Regions from separate parts of the Paraliobacillus sp. JSM ZJ581 genome, predicted to be linked through region 4. Evidence: riboswitches for the same ligand, from Rfam matches in the RefSeq annotation. Region 4 holds a riboswitch; each other region holds the start of a gene.
What was found. Region 4 has a riboswitch for S-adenosylmethionine ahead of ACH6CY_RS02490 (hypothetical protein). Riboswitches for the same ligand answer to the same signal wherever they lie in the genome.

Region 1 (5,134 bases), on a different contig from region 4:
TAATTGTTAAAACATTGGTAGACATACCGATCCATACAGGATGAATATCTAAAAAGAAAACAGTAGGTTGCCATCCCCCTAAATGATACCATAGTAGTCCAGTAACAAAACCTGTGAGTAAAGAACTAACGACCGCATGTTTTGTAACAACAGGCCAAAATAATGCTGCAACTACTGGAGCAAATGTAGCAGCATTTCTTGTTGTCCATGCAAGTACATTCCACCAAGCAGATTGTTCTGTTCGTAGCAACCCAAATATTATCATTAACCCTGTAAGTAACAGCAGAGAAAGCTTTGTATAGTGAACTAACTGTATACTTGTTGTATTTGGGAAAATGGCACTCCCTACGTCTTTTCCCAAACTAGTAGCACCAGAAAATTGACATGGTGCTCCCCAACTCAATGCACAAGCCCAAATTCCCAAGAAAAACAATCCAACTAAGGGGGCAGGTAAAACTTCCATTAAATATTTTGGTAAGGCAACTAATCCAAGTGTTTCTCCTGGAATAACGATTGCCGCTGCTAAACCAAATAGAATACCACATATAATAAAAGGAATACCTAGAAAAACAGCTCCGATTACCCCTTTTTGCCCCTCTTCAGGTGTTCTGCAGGATAAAGCCATTTGAAATGCAGCTTGTGCTAAAATGACATTTACTAAAAAAGTGCCAAACCATGCAACAATTACTTGAATCCCTACTGCATCGAAATGAAACATGGATGGATTAGTTTGAGCAAGTTGCACTAAACCCTCTATACCTGGGTTAATAAAAAAAGCGATCGTGCCAATAATAAACATGCTCAAAAATACAGTACTGTTCATTGTTTGTGTGAAAGCAACCGACCACATTCCCCCAGCTTGTAAATAGATAAACAATAAAATAGCTGTAAATGCAATCGAGACACTAAGAGAAATATTTGTAAACACATTTAGTGCAGAAGCAAAGGCGATAGCAGTTGCAACCGACCACATTGGAAAAGCAAAAGCAGTAATTAATCCAGCAATTCCTTTGGCAGCTCGACCAAATTGATCACCAATTAATCCAGATACGGTAACCATCATACGTTTGCGAAATGACTTAATCATTAACAATGCAATAATTAAAACTTGAACCGTTTCAGCAATGCCATACCAAATAGCAGAAATACCTGTAAGATAAGATAATTCCACAATCGAAATATAAGTTGACCCTGAGAATAAGCCAGTAATACAAAATGCAACTGTCCACCATCGAAAATTTCGACCGCCAACAAAAAAATTACTTCCACTGGATGCTTTTACTCGAGCTACATTACCAGCAATAATTAAAAGCAAAGTATAAATTAGAGCAAAACCAATCATCCAAGCACCATATTCTGTCACATAATCACTCCTTTATTTTATAAGCAGACTATTTACAAACGAAAAAACCTTCTTTCTTAGCTAATGCTTAAGAAGAAGGTTTTCTTTTTGGTTATTTCCAAACAGGAAAAATTCCTTCTTATCTTTCAGCTGATTAGCTGCTGGATTTAGCACCTTATTTGCTCGAGACAAATGGTTGCTGTGGGATCATAGGACCAGTTTCCTTCACCACTCGGGATAAGAATAATTAAATTTCTACTAATCATATCGGTATTCATTAATATTGTCAAGTTATTCTGAATTTTTTTAATATTAACTAAGCAACCCAATACCTTAATTGCATAGCGCTAAGTATGGCAATGTTCAATTGATTGAGTAGTATTTGTTGAATTTCATGATATAGGTATGCATGCGAATAGGGGATAAAACAAAATGAGCGCATTATTTTTTCCAGTAAGGGAGTGTGTGTAGTTGTAATTACTAATGAATCAACGTTCGGGTTATTTATTTGGACGATTGATATAAATAGATAAGGAAAACATCTATTAGAATGATTGTTAGCTCATTTTATCTCTGTTATCTTCTTGAAAACTAGTGATTAATTGAAGGTGGCAGATAGGGTTGAAATGACACACCTATTTTATTACGGTATATCACAAGAGAATGTACCAAGAAACAGGTGAATAACTTGAATTGTTTGATGGTTCGCTTATTGTTATTCGGAATCATACAGTTAGACTCTCCTTATACATCAAAAAATAGTGAACGTTTCATCGATTATGTATCATATTATAGAAGTGAAGCGAATGATATTAAGGCAGGAGATAAATGGGACAAAGCGAAACGATTCGTTAACAGTAAAAGAAAAACTGGGACATGAGGTAAGCCCCTTGTCCCAGTATGTTTCGTTCATTAGTAAATGATAAAACATGCTGTTTCTTGATAGATATTAAGATTATCTATGTCTAGCTAAACCTACGTACGGTAAGTTAAAATCGATTGTTGTGTCGCTGTGTTTTCGTTATCTCCTACGTTTCGGTTTAGTCCGTATATCACTAAGCGAATGTTTGAGCATTTGTTTTTTATAATTTAAATTGGTCGACTTGTGTTTGTAAACTTTTAGCTAGTTGGGCTAATTCGTCAGCACTTTTAGCTACTTCTTCCATAGAAGTATTGGTCTCTTCCGTAGATGCTGCTGTTTCCTCAATACCTGCTGCAGATTCTTGGGAGATAGCAGCAATTTCATCCACTGACGTATACATTTTTTGACTATTTGAAGCGATTGTTTGTAAATCATTGGCGATAGTGTGTACTTTTCCAACCATGTCAGTAATGGATTGGTTAATTCCTTGGAATGCTTGTCCAGTTTTTTGGATTTGATTCGATCCTTTTTCAACGGCAGAATACCCCGCTTCTAAGGAATGTGCAACTTGATTCGACTCTATCTGAATCGATTGAACAATGGTTGTAATGTCAGTAATAGATTTGCTAACTTGCTCTGCTAACTTCCGAACTTCATCAGCGACTACTGCGAATCCCTTACCTTCTTCACCTGCTCGAGCGGCTTCAATTGCAGCATTAAGTGCTAATAGATTCGTCTGTTCTGCAATATCTTGAATAACAGAAACAATTTTTTCTATTTCAATAGATTGTTGATCTAATCCTTTAACTTTATTAAATGAGTCTTGAACTAATTGATAGATTTCTTTCATTTGTTCAACTGATAGATCTAATTGTTTAGCTCCTTCATCACTTAATTGAATCACTTGATCCGAGTTTTTTGCCACACTAGTGCTATTTTTCGTGGCCTGTGTGACGGTTTGATTGTATTGTTGCATTGCTGTTGCTAAATCAACCGCATGATTAGACTGCGACTCTGCACCTGATGAAAGTTCTTCCATTGTTGCTGCGACTTGTTCACTACTTTCTCTTACTTGATTTGATGAGTGAGATAAATGATCACTTTGTTTGTGTACATTTGTTGTCACATTACTTAAATGGTTAATCATTTCATATAAGTTGTCTTTCATTGTATTGACTGATTCAGCTAAATCTACAAATTCGTCTTTAGATTTCGTAACTACCTTTTCTCCTGTTAAATCGCCCTCAGCTAATCGGTTCATTTCGGACTTAAGAGTTGAAATGTTGAACAATAACGAGCGTATAAGGAAAATGAAGATAACCATGGCAATAACGACTGAAACCCCCAATGTGATAAAAGTTGTTATCAGAATATCTTTACGAATCATCGTTGCCAGTCGTGACATTTCAAAATCGATTGCAGTTACTGCAACAATGTCGCCATCCTCATTTTTTACGGTTTTAGCGAGTGTAATGGTAGACTTTCCGCTGCCAGTATCGATGTACGGATCTGTCCAAGCTACTTCATCTTGAGCATTGACAGCAAGCTGGTACCAATCTGTTGTTGTTGAATCATAACCTGATAAATTAGCAGAATCATCAACTTGGTGCAAATACAATGCGCCTTCTGGTGTACCGACATATAGATTCATTATGAAGTTATCCTTGATAGCTAGTTCGGATAAAAAAGATTCATAATAACTAGTCAGCGCAGGATTGTTCGCTCGAGGCATATTTGTATATTCTTCTTCTGATTCAGGTGGATTAATTTGATTGACTTGAAATTCTTCCATTTCCACCATTTGTTTTAATTTTGCTTCGTATTCTTGAAAAATGTCTTCATATTTGGATGAGAAGGCTTCGATATTTTCTTTTTCAATAATGGCTTTCTCTAATATTGCTGTTTTGTTAAAGGAAATAATTCCGACAACTGTTAAAGGTATAATTAATAATAAAAGCACGATAAGTGGTAATTTGAATTTTAGTTTTGATAAAATGTTCATAAGCAACCCCCTTCGTTTCCTTGGAAAAATTTATTTTTAAACTTATTTCTATATTATGTTTGTTCACCCTTTCTCTTTATAGAAGGAAATAAAACGCTTCTTTATACTATCTTCGGCAAAAATAAAGAAATGTGTATATATTCAGACAAAAAAGAGATATTAGCGTTATCCCCCCTTGCTCTATTTCAATTATCTATTTACAGCTTTGCGATGCATTTCTTCTCATTATTGCTACTTTATATGCTTGACTTATTTTTCAATATTATAGTGCACTTATTTCTCTTTCGTTTTTGTGATATAGTTGGATAAACTATTAAAAATACAGTTCTTACTGAAGGAGATCATTATGTTCGTCGATACATTACAACCATTTTTACAACAAGCTTGGAAAAAATCAGGATTTTCCACCCCTTTACCTATTCAAGAAAGAACCTATACAATGATAAAAGACGGCAAGGACGTTATTGGGATTTCTCCGACTGGGAGTGGGAAAACGCTCGCTTATCTACTACCATTATTAGAAAAAATAGATGTTGAACAAAAACAGGCGCAAGTATTAATTCTTGCCTCGTCGCATGAATTGGTAGCTCAAATCCATCGGTTAATTCAGGAATGGACGACATACGCAGAGATGTCAAGTATGATGGTGATTGGCGGAGCAAATATCAAACGACAAATTGAGAAGTTAAAGAAAAAGCCACAAATCATTGTTGGCACGCCAGGTCGGGTACTTGAACTAATCAAACAAAAAAAATTAAAAGTACATGTGTTAAAATCGATCGTTTTAGATGAAGCAGATCAATTATTGGTTCCAGAGCATCGAAATAACTTGTTTGGTATTATAAAATCAGCGCCAAAAGAACGCCAATTATTACTGTTTTCAGCTACAATTTCAGAAGGGTTAGCAGAAGAAGCGAACAGATATATG
Region 2 (5,134 bases), on a different contig from region 4:
CTAATTCCTCTTGCAGCGCAATCCAACGTTTAATGTTATTTTCCACAAATGTTTCATACGCTTGATCTGTTATTTCATCATTACGCCATTTAGTTCGTGTAGCTCTTACTTCAGGCGTTTGAGGTAAACTTCCGATCGTGGTAGTTGGTAACAAAGGCAAGGCTAAATGCTCACGCTGTTGTTTAATTCGTGTTGAAAAATCTGGACTTCGCTCCGCATCTGCTTCTGTTAAACAAGCAACGCTGTTTCTAACTGCATCATTTGAGCGATAAGTAGCTTGTAATCTGGCTAATGCCTCGTTCACTTCATTTATTTCGTTCTGGATCGTTCCACGTCCCTCTCGTAATCCTTTCGTTAGAATAGAAACTTCTTGTAGCTTTTCATCTGCAAAGGACAGCCCCTCTAAAATAATCGGATCCAATTTTTGTTCTAATGTTTTCGTAACAGGTACATGCAATAAAGAAGCAGACGGCTGAATAATTAATTGATCATCACTCACAAAATAGTTAATCGTCTCTAGAATAGTAATTTTCTCTTCTAGGTTAGCACGCCACACGTTACGACCATCCACCACTCCTGCAACAAGTGTTTTATCTTTTGGAAAACCATATGTTTTTAACAGTTCCAATGAATCTCCATGAACGAAATCTAGCCCAATAGCTCTTACTGGGAGCTTACTAATTCTCTCAAAGTGAAATACTTTTTCAAAATAAGTTTGAAAAATAACATTTAAGCCTGGCACTTCTCTTGCAAATATTTGGTAGACTTTTTCAGTCGCTTCTAATACATCCTCCCCTACTTCCGTAGCAAAAATTGGCTCATCTATTTGAACCCATGTTGCACCAGCATCTGCTAGCTGTTGTAGAATTTGTACGTATAAAGGTAAAAACACATCAACTAACTCATTAAACTGTCTGTCTTCAAAACCCTTCGATAATTTCAAGTAAGTGATCGGTCCTAAAATAACTGGTTTCCCATCAATATCTAGCTTTTCTTTCGCTTCTTTATAGTATTTAAGTGCTCGATTTTCCACAAGCGAAGGTTTCGCATCATTCAACTCAGGAACGATATAATGATAGTTTGTATTAAACCATTTTGTCATTTCTGATGCGATTACTTGATCCACACCACGCGCCATTGCAAAGTATGTATCAACATCGACCTTACCTCCAGTGTAGTCATATCGATTCGGTACGATCCCAAATCCAACAGAAGTATCTAGGACATGGTCGTATAACGAAAAATCACCAACAGGGATCAAATCGATTCCTTGATTTTTCTGTTTTCGCAGATTAGTTAGACGTATTTCATCTGTTGTTCGAATTAATTCCTCTTCTGTTATATTTCCATTCCAGTACGCTTCAAGCGTTTCTTTCCATTCTCTCTTCTCTCCAATTCGTGGGTAACCTAAGTTTGAACTTTTTATTTTTGTCATACCAAATCTCCTCCATTATATTTTTTACTCTATTACAAATCTTTTTCTATGTTGTCACTTCTTGTTCTTTGGCTGTCAGACTTGTTTTCTCTTGGATATACTCCACCAGCTTCACACATATGTCGTATCGCATAAATGGAGTAATTAAATATATTCCATTAAAGTGTTCCAATGCTGTGTCAATTAACTCTTTTGATATGGAAATACTTTCCTCCGTTGATGCCGCTTTGCTACCTACAGTTGCTCTCATTCGTTCTCGCACTTCATCGGTCAATCTAATTCCTGGAACTTCATTATGCAAAAATTCAGCATTTTTAGTTGATGTTAATGGCATAACTCCTATAAAAATGGGGACTTCTATATGAGCGGTTGCTTGTTTTAACTCAAAAATCGCCTCTGGGCTGTAAATTGGTTGTGTTAAAATATAGTCCGCCCCACTGAGCACTTTTCTTTCTAGTCGTTTTACCGCCTTTTCTACGATTTTCACATTAGGATTAAAAGCAGCAGCTACATGAAAAGCAGTTTTTTCTCTTAATGTATTACCTGAAAAAGAAATTCCATTATTACTTTTTTTAATTAACTCAATTAATTTAAATGAATTAACATCGAATACAGAGGTTGCTCCAGGGAAATCACCAATCTTGGTTGGGTCTCCGGTTATCGCTAATATTTCTGTTATGCCGAGTGTGTGTAATCCCATTAAATGTGATTGTAAGCCAATTAAATTTCGATCACGGCAAGTTAAATGGACAAGTGGTCTGATACCATGTTTTTGTAATAATGTTGCCATCGCTATATTGCTAATTCGAGGACTTGCTAATGAGTTATCCGCAAGTGTGATGGCGTCCGCTCCTGCTTCTTTTAATGCCTTTGCCCCTTGAATATACTCGGTAAGATCTAAATGCTTTGGTGCGTCTAATTCGACAATAATCGTTTTTCGTTTTTTTGCCTTTTCTGCTAATGATTCGTTCCCTTTTTTTCGTTGTGATATTACTTTAATTTCCTCTTGAACAATAGCTTTTTCTTTAATCGGTTTAAGATTTTTCATCCCTATAGCAAGCGATCTAATATGCTCTGGTGTCGTTCCACAACAACCACCAACTAGACGAGCACCTTGGTTCCTTAAATCAAGTGCACATGATTCAAAATAGTTCGGTTCATTCTTATAATAAAGAACGCCATCTCGATAAGCCGGTAAACTTGCATTCGGATACGTTGCTAGAAAAGCCTTATCCAAGAGGGGAACAGATTCTAATGATCGAATCATTTGCGATGGACCAAAACGACAATTGACACCAACGACATCGGAACCAAGCGATTCTAGCTGTTTTAAAGCTTTTGAGAGAGGCAAGCCATTTTCCAACACTCCAGTCTCATGCATGGAAACATTCGTAATAATCGGTAAATCGGTCTCTTCACGCGCAATTTCCAAAACCGTTACTAGCTCATCAAAATTGTAATACGTTTCTAAAATAAGCCCATCTACCCCTTCTAAAAGCAAACAATATAATTGTTCTCTAAAACTACGTTTAATTTCTTCCGTTGATTTTACTATCGTTTTAGTACCATGAATTCCACCAATACTCCCCAAAACGTACGAACGCTTATTACTTGCCTTTTTAGCAATTTGGACCGCTGTTTGATTTATTTTTTTCACCTGTTCTTCTAAACCGTATCGAGCAAGTTTAATATAATTAGCACCATAAGTATTCGTTTGAATCACATCCGCGCCAGCAGCAATATAAGCTTCATGTATCTGCTGAACTTGAGTAGGGTGCGTAAGGTTTAATGCTTCAAAACTTCGATCAACACCATGGGAATATAAAATAGTCCCCATCGCTCCATCAGCAATCAAAATCCTTTCTTTTAAAGATGTTAATAAATCCAAACTTACTTCACCTCCACTATTTAATCGCCTTCACATCATTGTTTTATCTCTTTGATAATCTAATTACTCTCTCGTTTATGCCAAAAATAAAAGGCATCTCACACGCTATCAATCTTATGATTGAATAGAGTGGAAGATGCCTTTAGTTGTCTAATCGGCAAATCATTTATTTTTCTGTAGTTTACGTTCTTTTTGAGATGGTTGTATACCTTTTTTTTGGAACCTTTTTTTCTCGGTTGAATCAATTTGCGTAATGTACCCATCATGTACAGTCAAAACAATTGATCCATAATCAATGTCTTGCAAAATATGATTTAGATAATCTAACTTTACTTGATCAAGCTTACCCATTTCTCATCTCCCCTTCTAGTATTGTAAGTACAAGTTTCAAATATGTCTCACTTGTAAAGCTAATGCCTTTAAAAATACACCATAAAAAATCCTCTTCCTATAAAAGATAAGAAGAGGATGGATGTATGCATCTATATCTCTTCTTATCTTTCAGGCATAAAGCTTGCTGGAATTGGCACAGTACTAAAAAAGTCTGCTGCCGAGGCTTCGTTGGGCCAGTCCCTCCACCTCTCTGGATAAGAAAATTCAGTTTTATTTAAATTGTAGAGATTACTTTACACTTAAATTCATATATTGTCAACTGTCATTTTGCTATTATGGAGTAATGTAATTGGAATCTCCCTGTTTTCTTAGAAATTCCCTTTTATTATCGCCATATATAATAAAGCTTAAAAACGGGTAAAAAGCTACTCCCATTATTACTTCCCATACATCATTTATACTTTAATATCATTCACCTGATCATTGATTCATCTTGCTCTTTCAGTTTCTTTACACTTCTTTCCGTATCATCAATATTGCTTCTGACTATCTCTTTATATTGAGTAAATAACTGATGAATCGATTCTTCACGTTCTAACCACTCTTTTGTGAAATTCAATTGATTTCTCCCATAATTATCATCAGGCTTAGGAAACTTCAATTGGTTTAAACGCCATATTGCTTGATCCAATTGTGACTTAAATAGATAAAATGGTAGCTTTATTTCTTTCCCACCACTACTGCTTTTATTAAATGTTACGAACATTTAGAACAACCTACCTTTTAATTCACTTATCTTTCTACTAAACGCATCTATTGCATCCTCTCCCTGCTGAAGCAACGAATCAGCTTGATTTGCAATCGTACTAGCAAACTCTAAAGAACTTTTTTGCAATTCAAACTGTTTTATTTTCCAATTAATGGTTGTAACGTAGGAGTCATAATTGTGAATATGTTTTTTAATTGTTTGATATGCTTCATCACGAGACGTATAAAATTCCTCTGCTTTTAAACTTACCCATCCCTTTTTCAAGCTAGGGTTTTTTATTGTTTCTACAGCGGACAACGCATCGTCTTGTTCATCAGTAATTAATCGTTTTGCTCGTTTTAATCGTGATATTTTTTCATCTATCTCTGAAGACCTGCTAGAAATTACATGGAAAGCATTATTAAGAAAGTCACTATCTGACAAAGTTATCACATCCTTATTCAGTATATTATATCGATTATTTAATAGTTTATTATAATCATAATATAACAAATAAATCCATTCAAACCATTACTATTTGTAAAACTGGGTACATATTACCATTTTTCTTTTGCTTGAAACAGTTTAATTATGAATGTAAATTGCACCTTCTCATCATGTAAACATAACCTGAGATGCTATTCTTCAACGAGTGCAATAAAAAATTCAGCTATTTTTTATTAACATGACTATTTAACTGTGTTTTATTTTCCCATTTATATGTAAAATA
Region 3 (5,134 bases), on a different contig from region 4:
TTACTTGAACACCTTCTTGTAACTGTGCAGTCGCTTGAAAAGTAGTTAATGGCATGTTTAAGATTCTCCTTTTATAGATGGATTATTGTATGAGTAAGTAAAATCCCCCCATCTAAAAAAGCAATACAATTTAAAAATTTAGATGGAAGGAATGTAAATAAAAGCAATTCGCTTAATTAATCATTTGATTAATGTACAGGGAACTGGTTGGTATATCCGCTAAATTGTTGGTGTGTTTGTTGTACATTGTTTTGATCGGCTCTGTCTAAACTGTACCACCCATTTTTAAACATCAAATTATATAATGTGCGTTGCATGTTTTGTGTTTCGTTAAAAATAGCTAACAAATCTTGATACAACGCATGATTACTTGCTTCATTAAGCGCATTACTATACGACTGTGTCATATATTTTTCAGTTGAAAGCATATCATTAAGAAAGTCACGATCATTCATTTCGGGCGTTTTTTGTACTTGTGTCTCTGGATTTTGTACTTTTTGCTGATTCATTGAAAATCTCCTTTATCTACTGCAACATACCATTTTGCTGAACAGCTGTATGTTGCAATATTTTTTGGTAATGCTTTTGGTGCATTTGACAAGCTTGCTCTAAAGCATGTTTAACTTCTGGTATGTTGCATTGTTTAGCAAAAAAATGTGCTTTTTTTGTTGCATTTAAATTCCATGACATCATATCGATTAGGTATAACAAATCTTTTGAACTAACCATAGTTGGTGGTTGTTGCATGACTTGATTCGATTGATTTAAATTACCAGTATTCATTTGTTGTTGCATAAAAAAACCTCCTTTAATTAGGTTACATACGTAATTTGTGTATTTTTTGCAATACTATACACGCAAGTTAAAGATGCAAAACACTAGTCAAAGCGATGCTACCTTCTATATAATAGAAAGTAGCATTTGGATTGTAGGGTACAATCATGTAGAATGATATAGGAGGGGACTTCGATGACGTTAACTTTTTATGCTTATCCTAAATGTGGTACGTGTCAAAAAGCAAAGAAATGGTTAGATAAAAATAATATAGCTTATGAACAGATACATATTGTTGAAAATCCACCAACAAAAGAGGAATTAAAAAAACTAATTCAACTTAGTGGGTTGCCAATAAAAAGATTTTTTAATACAAGTGGAAAAAAATATCGTGAGCTAGATTTGAAAAATAAGCTACCAGAGGCTACGGATGAAGAGAAATTAAACTGGTTAGCATCTGATGGCATGTTAATCAAACGACCAATCACTACAGATGGTAAACAAGTAACGATTGGATTTAAAGAAGAATTATTTGAACAAGCATGGAGATAAAATAATCTTAATAGTTTTAATATAAATTTATTATTCAAGGAGGTCTACCAATGCATATTCCAAAGGAGCTACATTATTCAAAAGAACATGAGTGGATAAAGATAGAAGGAGAAACAGTTCGAATTGGTATTACGGAGCACGCACAAGATGAATTAGGTGATATTGTCTTTGTTGAATTGCCAGAAGCAGGCGATACGATTGAAGAAAATGAACCTTTTGGAAGCGTAGAGTCAGTAAAAACCGTTTCAGAATTATATGCACCGCTTTCTGGGAAGGTTATCGAAGTGAATGAAGAATTAGATGATAGCCCTGAATTTGTTAACGAATCACCTTATGAAAAAGCTTGGATGATTGTTGTTGAACCTAATAATACGAGTGATATTGACAAACTGATGACTGCAGAACAATACCAAACAATGATCGAAGAAAAGGAATAAATTAAATCATCCCTTGTTACAATTATAATTGTAACAAGGGATGATTTGTTCATATGATATAGTATAGAAACATTTGCTTTTTCGAAAAGGTGGAATCGAAATGAATAAAGATATGGCTGAATCAAAACGTATACTAATTGTTGAAGGTTTAACAGATAAGATACAGATTGAGAAAATCGTTACAGACGCTATTACTATCATATGCACAAATGGTACATTAGGTGTTGAGAAAATGGAACAATTAATTAATGATTTCCAATTAGATGATTGTGACGTATTTATTTTAGTCGATGAAGATGAAGCTGGTCATAAGCTTCGAAAACAGTTAACAATAGAACTTCCTCATGCACAACACATTTATATAGATAAAACCTATCGTGAGGTAGCTGCTACACCTGAAGTAGAGCTCGCGACAGCATTAGTTAGCAAACATATTAATGTGGATCCGATTTATCTTATTTGAAGGAGTTTCAAATGAAGCAAATAGTGAAAGAGAATAGTCATGTATTCAATCAATCGCAACAATTGATATTTATTTATAGTCCATTTTGTCGAACTTGCCAATTGGCCAGAGACATTTTAAGAAAAGTTGAAAAACAAACGAATGCTCATCTCTTTTATGAGATGAATGCAGGTTTATTTCCTACGTTTATGCAAACGAATAAAATCGGAAGTGTTCCTTGTGTTTACATTAAGTTTGCTGACAATACAATTGAAAAAATTTATTCTATAAGTAATATCGAAAAAATAGCAAAAACTTGGTCAGTATTTGGCTTTAATAAATCATAAAATTGTACCTACTGCTTCTACAATCTCTATCATTGTACTTTGTTCACCAAATACACGATAGATTTCACCTTGCTGATTAATAATCACAGTAGTTGGTACACCTTCACATTTAAATAGATCATAGACTTCCCTATCATTGTCTTTTAATGTAGGTTGGGTAAGGAATTTAGTTGTATAACTTACTGCCTCTCCATCATTTCGTTCTCTTCCTGTCACATTTATTGTCACCATCTCTACTTTATCGTCATTTATTGAACGATAAAGTTGCTCTTTTTTAGGCAGATCGGAACTACAGTCCGGACACCACGATACCCAAAAAGTTAAAATTACAATTTTTTCTCTATAGTCGGCTAGTTTGAAAATACCTGGTTGGTTGATATACGGTAAAGTAAAATTAATCGATTGCAACAATATACCCCTTCCTAATACGTTTATCTATTTTGTACTTAATTTTCTATAAGCAATTTTTGATGTTACAGCATTATTGTAAAGGATAGTACTGTACTTACTCAACTTTGAAAAAAAGTTGACATATGATTAATATCATGCTACCATGTCAATTAAACAAAAAATAGAATATGCATTTGAATCTCTTATCAAGAGAGGTGGAGGGACTGGCCCGATGAAGCCCGGCAACCGTTAAACAGTTTATGTTTAAAATGGTGCCAATTCCTGTAGAGCAATAATTGCTTTTGCAGATGAGAGAACAGATTAATTATAGACAAAGTGTCTTTCTGTTCTCTACAACAGGAAGGCGCTTTTTATATTGCAGGAGAAAGATTCATAGATTGTAAAATTATTTTAAGCATCCATGAGCTAAAGTACAGAAAAATTATAGGTGATTAAAGAAAGTAGGAATAAAATGATTAAAATTAAGCAGCTCTCAAAAGTGTTTCAAACAAAGGACACAACGATCCAGGCTGTTAATGCACTTGATTTATCCATCGATAAAGGAGAAATATTTGGTGTCATTGGTTATAGTGGAGCGGGTAAAAGTACCTTTATTCGTTTAATTAATCGTCTAGAAGAGCCGACATCAGGTCATGTAACGATTAATGATCAAGAAATTACAGCTTTATCAAAAAATGCATTGCGTTTATCAAGACAAGAAATTGGGATGATCTTTCAACATTTCAATTTATTATGGTCACGCACGGTACGGGAGAATATTATGTTCCCATTAGAAATAGCTGGCATTTCAAAAGCTGAGCGATTGGAACGAGCTGATGAATTAATTCGTCTTGTTGGATTAACTGATCGAGAAGATGCTTATCCTGCTCAATTAAGTGGTGGACAGAAACAACGTGTTGGTATTGCAAGAGCTTTAGCTAATAACCCGAAAGTGCTGTTGTGCGATGAAGCGACATCGGCATTAGACCCTGAAACAACGGATTCCATTCTGTCATTACTTGTTGATATTAATAAAAAATTAGGATTAACCATTATTTTAATTACACATGAAATGCATGTGATACAGAAAATTTGTCATCGTGTTGCAGTAATGGAAGAAGGACGTGTCGTTGAGCAAGGGAATGTGATGGATGTTTTTTCTCACCCGAAACAATCGGTTACCAAAAAGTTTGTAGAACAAGTGATGGGTAAACCGAATGATGAATTGACAGATGAATCAATACTGAAACAGATCGATCAAGGGAAAATTTTACGCTTGCATTTTTTAGGTGAAACAGCAAATCAGGCTACAATTAGTCAAGTTGCGAAAAAATATAATGTTGACTTAAATATTTTGCACGGGAATGTGAAGCAAACACAGTCTGGTGCATATGGAACACTTTTTGTTCAAATAACAGGTGAAGATGAGGAAATAGAAAAAGCAATCAACTTTATTACTTCCACATCTGTTCAAGTGGAGGTGAAGTAACATGTTCAATCAACTTTTTCCAAATGTAGAATGGTCAGGTATTGTGGAAGCAATGCTTGAGACCTTTTATATGACGTTAATCGCATTAATTGGAACATTTATTTTAGGGATGGTCTTAGGATTATTCTTATATTTAACATCACCGGGTGGTATTTGGGGAAATAAAGTAATTAATATCATTGTAGCTACGATCGTTAATGTATTCCGTGCAATTCCATTTGTTATTTTAATTTTATTATTATTCCCTTTTACGGATTTCTTAATCGGAACGCTTCGTGGGCCAAATGCAGCATTACCTGCACTTATTATCGGGTCTGCCCCTTTTTATGGAAGATTAGTAGAGATTGGACTCCGAGAAGTAGATAAAGGAGTGATTGAAGCGGCGAAGTCAATGGGTGCAAAAACATCAACCATTATTTTTAAAGTGTTATTAAAGGAATCTACTCCAGCGCTAGTATCTGGTTTGACTGTTACGGCTATTGCGTTAATAGGATACACAGCAGTCGCAGGTATTATTGGTGCTGGTGGGTTAGGGGATTATGCCTATTTCTATGGTTTTTTACGGGGGTACAATGATGTAGTGTTCATGTGTACTGTGTTGATTGTTATCATTGTTTTTGTTTTTCAATTTATTGGTGATGGAATTACGAATAAATTGGACAAAAGGTAATATTAATTCTTGTTTATTACAAGAAAAATATAA
Region 4 (5,134 bases):
TTTCTTTATTAGTGATATAAGACATGAAATCTTGTGCCCACTCTTTGTTATTTGAGTAATATGATAATAAATAAGCTTTTACACCTACGAATGATTTTGGATGCTCGCCATTATCTAATGTCGGGAGTGGGGTTGCTTGTAAATCATCTCCAAGTGCATCATGATATTCTCTTACCATCCAAGGACCGTTAATAACAGCGGCGACTTTTCCTTCTTTAAATAATCCGTTCATAATATCGGGAGTTAAATCTTGAGGGATGTAATCGTTATCAAACCAAGACTGCATTAATTTACCACCCTCTACAGCACCATCATTGTTTAAACCGATATCGCTAATGTCGTACGCACCATCATTGTTAGCGAATACATATGCCCCGTTACCAGAGAAAAACGGATATGTGAAATAGAAATTTGCTGCTTCCATTAAGAAACCATATGCATCATTGCTAGTATTTGTTTTTTCTTCGGCAATGGTCATTAAATCGTCCATTGTTTCTGGTGCGCTATCAACCAATGCTTGGTTATAGAATAGTGAGTATGTTTCGGTTACTGCAGGATAACCCCATGTTTCACCGTCATTTGTTACAGCGCTTATCGCTGCATCTGTGTATTCTGCTGCTTTATCATTTAAATTAACTGGATCAATTAGCCCGCGTAGAACTAAGTCACCAATTCTATCATGGGGTTGGAAGATGATATCTGGTCCGTTTCCTGCGGGTCCTTCAACATCCAATTTTTCAATTTGATCAAGCATATTAATTGGAATCGCTTCAATTTCAATGTCAGTTTCTTCTGTGTATTTTTCGGCGATTTGTCCTACAGCTTCTTCCTGCTTTTCTTCTGCGTTTACCCAGATGGTTAATTTTTCTGGTTTTTCTGGCATTTCCACAGCTTTTTCTTTTCCTTCGTCATTACCGTCACCAGTATTTTTTGAACCTGTTTCTTCTGGACCGCAGCCTACTAGTGTGCCTGCTAAAAAAAATATTCCTACGAAAGATAAAAACCATTTCTTCATAACACATAAGCCTCCTTGTAATGATAATATAGGTTTTAATGAAAACGGTTGCGCATGTTTCTTGTGAATTATTATAACTTGCCTAAAAGAATTTTACAATACTAAATACAAATAAAATGTTGGTTTTTTAATAAATATAACGCTTACAAAATAAAACGAATAATTATATACTTATGATAGACGTTATGATCAAGTTCTAATTAAGTATATTTTTTTAATAAATATACTTAATTAGTGCAATCGATTGTTCGAATTTATAGTAGGAATGAATGTATATGCTTCATACATCTGTTTATCATCGTGCTGTATCTCCGTTTGTTTATAATTATCAAATAAAGACACAATGAGGTATTGCTTTGTTATGTCCCAATGCGTAGTTGTCTTATCTTATGATAGGCAAATAACAACACCGTTATATGATTGGGAATCCTTGGTGTAGCAATTGGTTGCAAATATAATGTTCTAGTGCGTGTTGCTGTTTTTGCTTTAATTGCAACACTTTCTTCTCTGTTAATTTTAACTTGAAGCATCGGTAAGAGTCGTCTTTAATTGCTAATTGATAGGTTTTATTTTCGTTTGTTTTTTCAAAGTGGAAGGTATATCCTTCTTCATAATTAACTAATAGCTTTGAAACTACAGTGATTACTTCTGCGAAAAAAAGTTTGTGTTGATCTGTTCTTTGTTTGTTAACCAAATAGATCACTCCTGTTAAATTTAAATGCAACATATATTAAAAAGTGATAAACGAAAAACCCCTCTTCATCAAATGATGAAAGAGGGGTTACTTATATAACCGTTATGATTCATCATCCAAAGCATTTGCTTTGCTGGTTGGGGCACCTTGCTAATTGTAGGTTGCCGTGGAGTCCTAGAGCCAGTTCTCTCGTCCACTCTTTATAAATATATGTTGTTAGCCTAATTATAACATATATTTATCATTATTTCCTAAAAATCAAATTAATATTTCAATTTTTAAGACATATACTCTGTAAAGATGAGAGGAGGCGTTTGAAAAAGTGAAACAAGTTTTATTAATAAACGGCCACCAATGGTATGCACATAGTCAAGGGAAGCTTAATCAAACAATGTTTGAAGCCATCCACAAACAATTAGAAAAAGAATATAATGTTGCAACAACAGTTGTTAATCAAGGGTTCGAGGTAGAAGAAGAAAGAGAGAAATATTTATCTGCTGATATAGTCATCTACCAGACCCCAATTTTTTGGTTTAGTTTACCTGGAAAGTTCAAAAGTTACTTTGATCAAGTATTAAAACGCGGTGTTTTTTATGCAAAGGGAGAAAGGTATGGAAGAGGTGGTCTGTTAACAGGGAAGAAATATATGATTTCCACAACATGGGGCGCACCATTAGAAGAGTTTGGAACAAAAGATGGTTTTTTTAATGGTAAAACAGTGGAAGATGTTCTTTTTCCCATCCATTGTATGCACCGTTATATGGATATGGAGCAACTAGAAAGCTTTTCTGTACACAATATCTTTAAAGATTTACAGGTCGATAAGTATGTAAAAGATGTTAAACAACATTTAAAAAAAGCGCTGAAAGAATAATGAGAGAAAAATTAAAAGTAAATAAATCATATAATCGGCGAACGAAATTCATGTTAAGTGATCGTTCGCTAGTTTTTTTCTAAATTTATGTGCAATAATATACTTTATGATAAAATAATTTATATGTGCATGTATTTTATAAAAGGAAGGTAAGTTCATGTCGGAAGAAAATATAACAAGAATAGAACAAGATGGAAAAGAGTTTATCTTGATAGGGACTGCGCATGTGTCAAAAACAAGTGCAGAACAAGTAAAAGAAGTTATTGGGAATGAGCAACCAGATACGGTATGTGTTGAATTAGATAAGCAACGTTATCAGTCTATTATAAATGGTGATCAGTGGAAAGACATGGACATTTTTAAAGTGATTAAAGAGAAAAAAGCCTCCCTGTTATTGATGAATCTTGCTGTTTCATCTTTTCAGAAACGTATGGCAAAGCAATTTGGTATAGAGGCAGGACAAGAAATGATTCAAGGTATCACGTCTGCGAAAGAAAATAATGCACAGTTAGTATTAGCTGACCGTAATATTCAAATTACTTTTGCAAGAATTTGGGGTGGCGTAGGTTTTAAAGGGAAAATGATGCTTTTAGCCCAAATTTTGGCAGGTATTTTCACGAAAGAAACAATAACAGAAGAAGATTTAGAAAAAATGAAAAGTCAGGACTCTATTCAATCGATTCTGAGTGAATTTACTGAGTCATTTCCTCGATTGAAAAAACCATTAATAGACGAACGGGATCAATATTTAGCTCAAAAAATTAAACAAGCTCCTGGTGGAAAAATTGTTGCTGTGTTAGGTGCTGCGCATGTACCTGGTATAACAAAAGAGATTAAAAAAGAGCATGACTTAAAAGCTTTAACATCTGTACCACCAAAATCTAAAGTGCCTAAAATCATTGGTTGGTCGATACCGATTTTGATTATTGCACTGATCGCGTTTACTTTTCTAAATAACCCAGCTGCAGGTTGGCAACAAATGCTGAGCTGGTTATTGTGGAATGGTACATTCTCGGCATTAGGCGTAGCAATTGGATTGGGTCATCCATTAGCAATTGTTACTGCATTTGTAGCTGCTCCAATTACATCCTTAAATCCATTAATTGCAGCTGGTTGGTTTGCTGGTTTTGTACAAGCCTTTGTCAAAAGACCACATGTTTCTGATTTTGAAAACTTATCAGAAGATGTTTTCACTGTAAAAGGGTTTTGGAGGAATAAAGTTACTCGTGTGTTGTTAATTATCGTCCTAGCTAATCTTGGTAGTACATTAGGAACGATTATTGCGGGGACGGATGTTGTACGGTTATTTATCAATAATATATAAGAAGTAAAATCTCCACATCACATAATGGTGTGGAGATTTTCTGAAAACAAAGGTGTGACGTGAAAATTGAACAGTAAAAGACTGTTTTGATCGGTTTGATATTTTTATCGACCATTTGATTGAGAAAATAATGTATGAATGCCCGATAAATCGAATTAATCAGCCATTCACACACAAAAATAAAGTACGAATGGCTGAAATATATCTATTTTGACATTATAAGCCATGCGACGAAGCGTCATTTCCTATTTTACAACGACATTATATTTGGAAGCGCCGTATGTATAACCTAAAAGTAAAAAGCGGTTATTTTCTGGATAAGCTGCTTGTATTTCTGTTTCCGCTATATTTCTGCTTGGATACTCGTACATAAAAATAAACCAATATGATGCATCAGTAAATGTTCTAATTGCCCTCAATATGCGTTACTCAGTTTTTGCAAAAAAGCCTCCACATTTTTCTTTTCTTTCATAATAGGTGACACGATATATGAGAAAGTTCGTGTTAATTGCTTATTATTGATTGGTAGGATCACCAAGTTTCCTTCCAACACTTCCCGCTCAATGACACTTTTTGAAAGTAAAGAGACTCCTTTTCCCTGCATCAATGTCTCTTTAATTCCCTGATTACTGTTGATCGTTAGAAATGCTGTTGCTTTCAATCCTTCTTTACGAATGACATGATAAAGATACTCCCTTGTCCCAGATCCTTTCTCGCGGGTAATCCAAAACTGATTATCTAATGCTCTTATTGACAGCTTTTCTTTTTTAGCCAAAGCGTGGTCGGCAGAAGCAACGAAATAAAGCTGATCCTCCATGAACGGATATACTTCAATGTCCTTTTCATTCGTTTGTCCTTCAATTAGCCCGATATCTACTTGAAACAGCTTAACGGATCGAACAATTTCTTCTGTGTTTCCGATAATGGCTTCTAAAGTGAGATTTGGGTAAGCCTCTTGTAACTCAATTAGCAGGGAGGGTAGAATGTACTCCCCAATAGTAAAGCTAGCTCCGATTGTTAGCGATCCAGATACTGTGTGATGATGACTCACTATTTCTTGCTTTGCATTATTGTAAATGGATAATAATTGCTTTGAACGGTGATAAAGAATCTGTCCTGTAGGTGTTAATCGAAATCCTTTGCGTGAGCGATCCAATAGTTGTGTATCAAACGTATTTTCAAGATTTTTAATATGTAAGCTAACACTCGGTTGCGATATTAATAGTT

Region 1: linked by a shared signal. The riboswitch ahead of ACH6CY_RS03310 (sodium:solute symporter family protein) and the one ahead of ACH6CY_RS02490 (hypothetical protein) in region 4 are both predicted to bind S-adenosylmethionine.
Region 2: linked by a shared signal. The riboswitch ahead of ACH6CY_RS14800 (DUF2292 domain-containing protein) and the one ahead of ACH6CY_RS02490 (hypothetical protein) in region 4 are both predicted to bind S-adenosylmethionine.
Region 3: linked by a shared signal. The riboswitch ahead of ACH6CY_RS09565 (methionine ABC transporter ATP-binding protein) and the one ahead of ACH6CY_RS02490 (hypothetical protein) in region 4 are both predicted to bind S-adenosylmethionine.

Annotation. Positions count from the first base shown of each region.
Region 1 covers NZ_JBISEP010000003.1:72,305-77,438, reverse strand. Annotated here, with positions in the region: gene ACH6CY_RS03310 (sodium:solute symporter family protein) at 1-1,363, opposite strand, end outside; SAM riboswitch class I at 1,479-1,586, opposite strand; gene ACH6CY_RS03305 (hypothetical protein) at 2,043-2,222, shown strand; gene ACH6CY_RS03300 (methyl-accepting chemotaxis protein) at 2,425-4,206, opposite strand; gene ACH6CY_RS03295 (DEAD/DEAH box helicase) at 4,538-5,134, shown strand, end outside.
Region 2 covers NZ_JBISEP010000040.1:84-5,217, reverse strand. Annotated here, with positions in the region: gene metE (5-methyltetrahydropteroyltriglutamate--homocysteine S-methyltransferase) at 1-1,435, opposite strand, end outside; gene ACH6CY_RS14805 (bifunctional homocysteine S-methyltransferase/methylenetetrahydrofolate reductase) at 1,482-3,323, opposite strand; gene ACH6CY_RS14800 (DUF2292 domain-containing protein) at 3,486-3,674, opposite strand; SAM riboswitch class I at 3,815-3,917, opposite strand; gene ACH6CY_RS14795 (YwqI/YxiC family protein) at 4,129-4,422, opposite strand; gene ACH6CY_RS14790 (DUF5082 domain-containing protein) at 4,423-4,848, opposite strand.
Region 3 covers NZ_JBISEP010000015.1:23,027-28,160, reverse strand. Annotated here, with positions in the region: gene ACH6CY_RS09605 (OsmC family protein) at 1-55, opposite strand, end outside; gene ACH6CY_RS09600 (spore coat protein) at 189-509, opposite strand; gene ACH6CY_RS09595 (hypothetical protein) at 526-795, opposite strand; gene ACH6CY_RS09590 (arsenate reductase family protein) at 970-1,326, shown strand; gene gcvH (glycine cleavage system protein GcvH) at 1,377-1,763, shown strand; gene ACH6CY_RS09580 (toprim domain-containing protein) at 1,864-2,226, shown strand; gene ACH6CY_RS09575 (thioredoxin domain-containing protein) at 2,238-2,552, shown strand; gene ACH6CY_RS09570 (TlpA disulfide reductase family protein) at 2,547-2,960, opposite strand; SAM riboswitch class I at 3,143-3,257, shown strand; gene ACH6CY_RS09565 (methionine ABC transporter ATP-binding protein) at 3,415-4,431, shown strand; gene ACH6CY_RS09560 (methionine ABC transporter permease) at 4,433-5,101, shown strand.
Region 4 covers NZ_JBISEP010000002.1:154,479-159,612, reverse strand. Annotated here, with positions in the region: gene ACH6CY_RS02495 (extracellular solute-binding protein) at 1-1,015, opposite strand, end outside; gene ACH6CY_RS02490 (hypothetical protein) at 1,428-1,742, opposite strand; SAM riboswitch class I at 1,816-1,918, opposite strand; gene ACH6CY_RS02485 (NAD(P)H-dependent oxidoreductase) at 2,032-2,583, shown strand; gene ACH6CY_RS02480 (TraB/GumN family protein) at 2,741-3,907, shown strand; gene ACH6CY_RS02475 (hypothetical protein) at 4,153-4,326, opposite strand; gene ACH6CY_RS02470 (LysR family transcriptional regulator) at 4,323-5,134, opposite strand, start outside.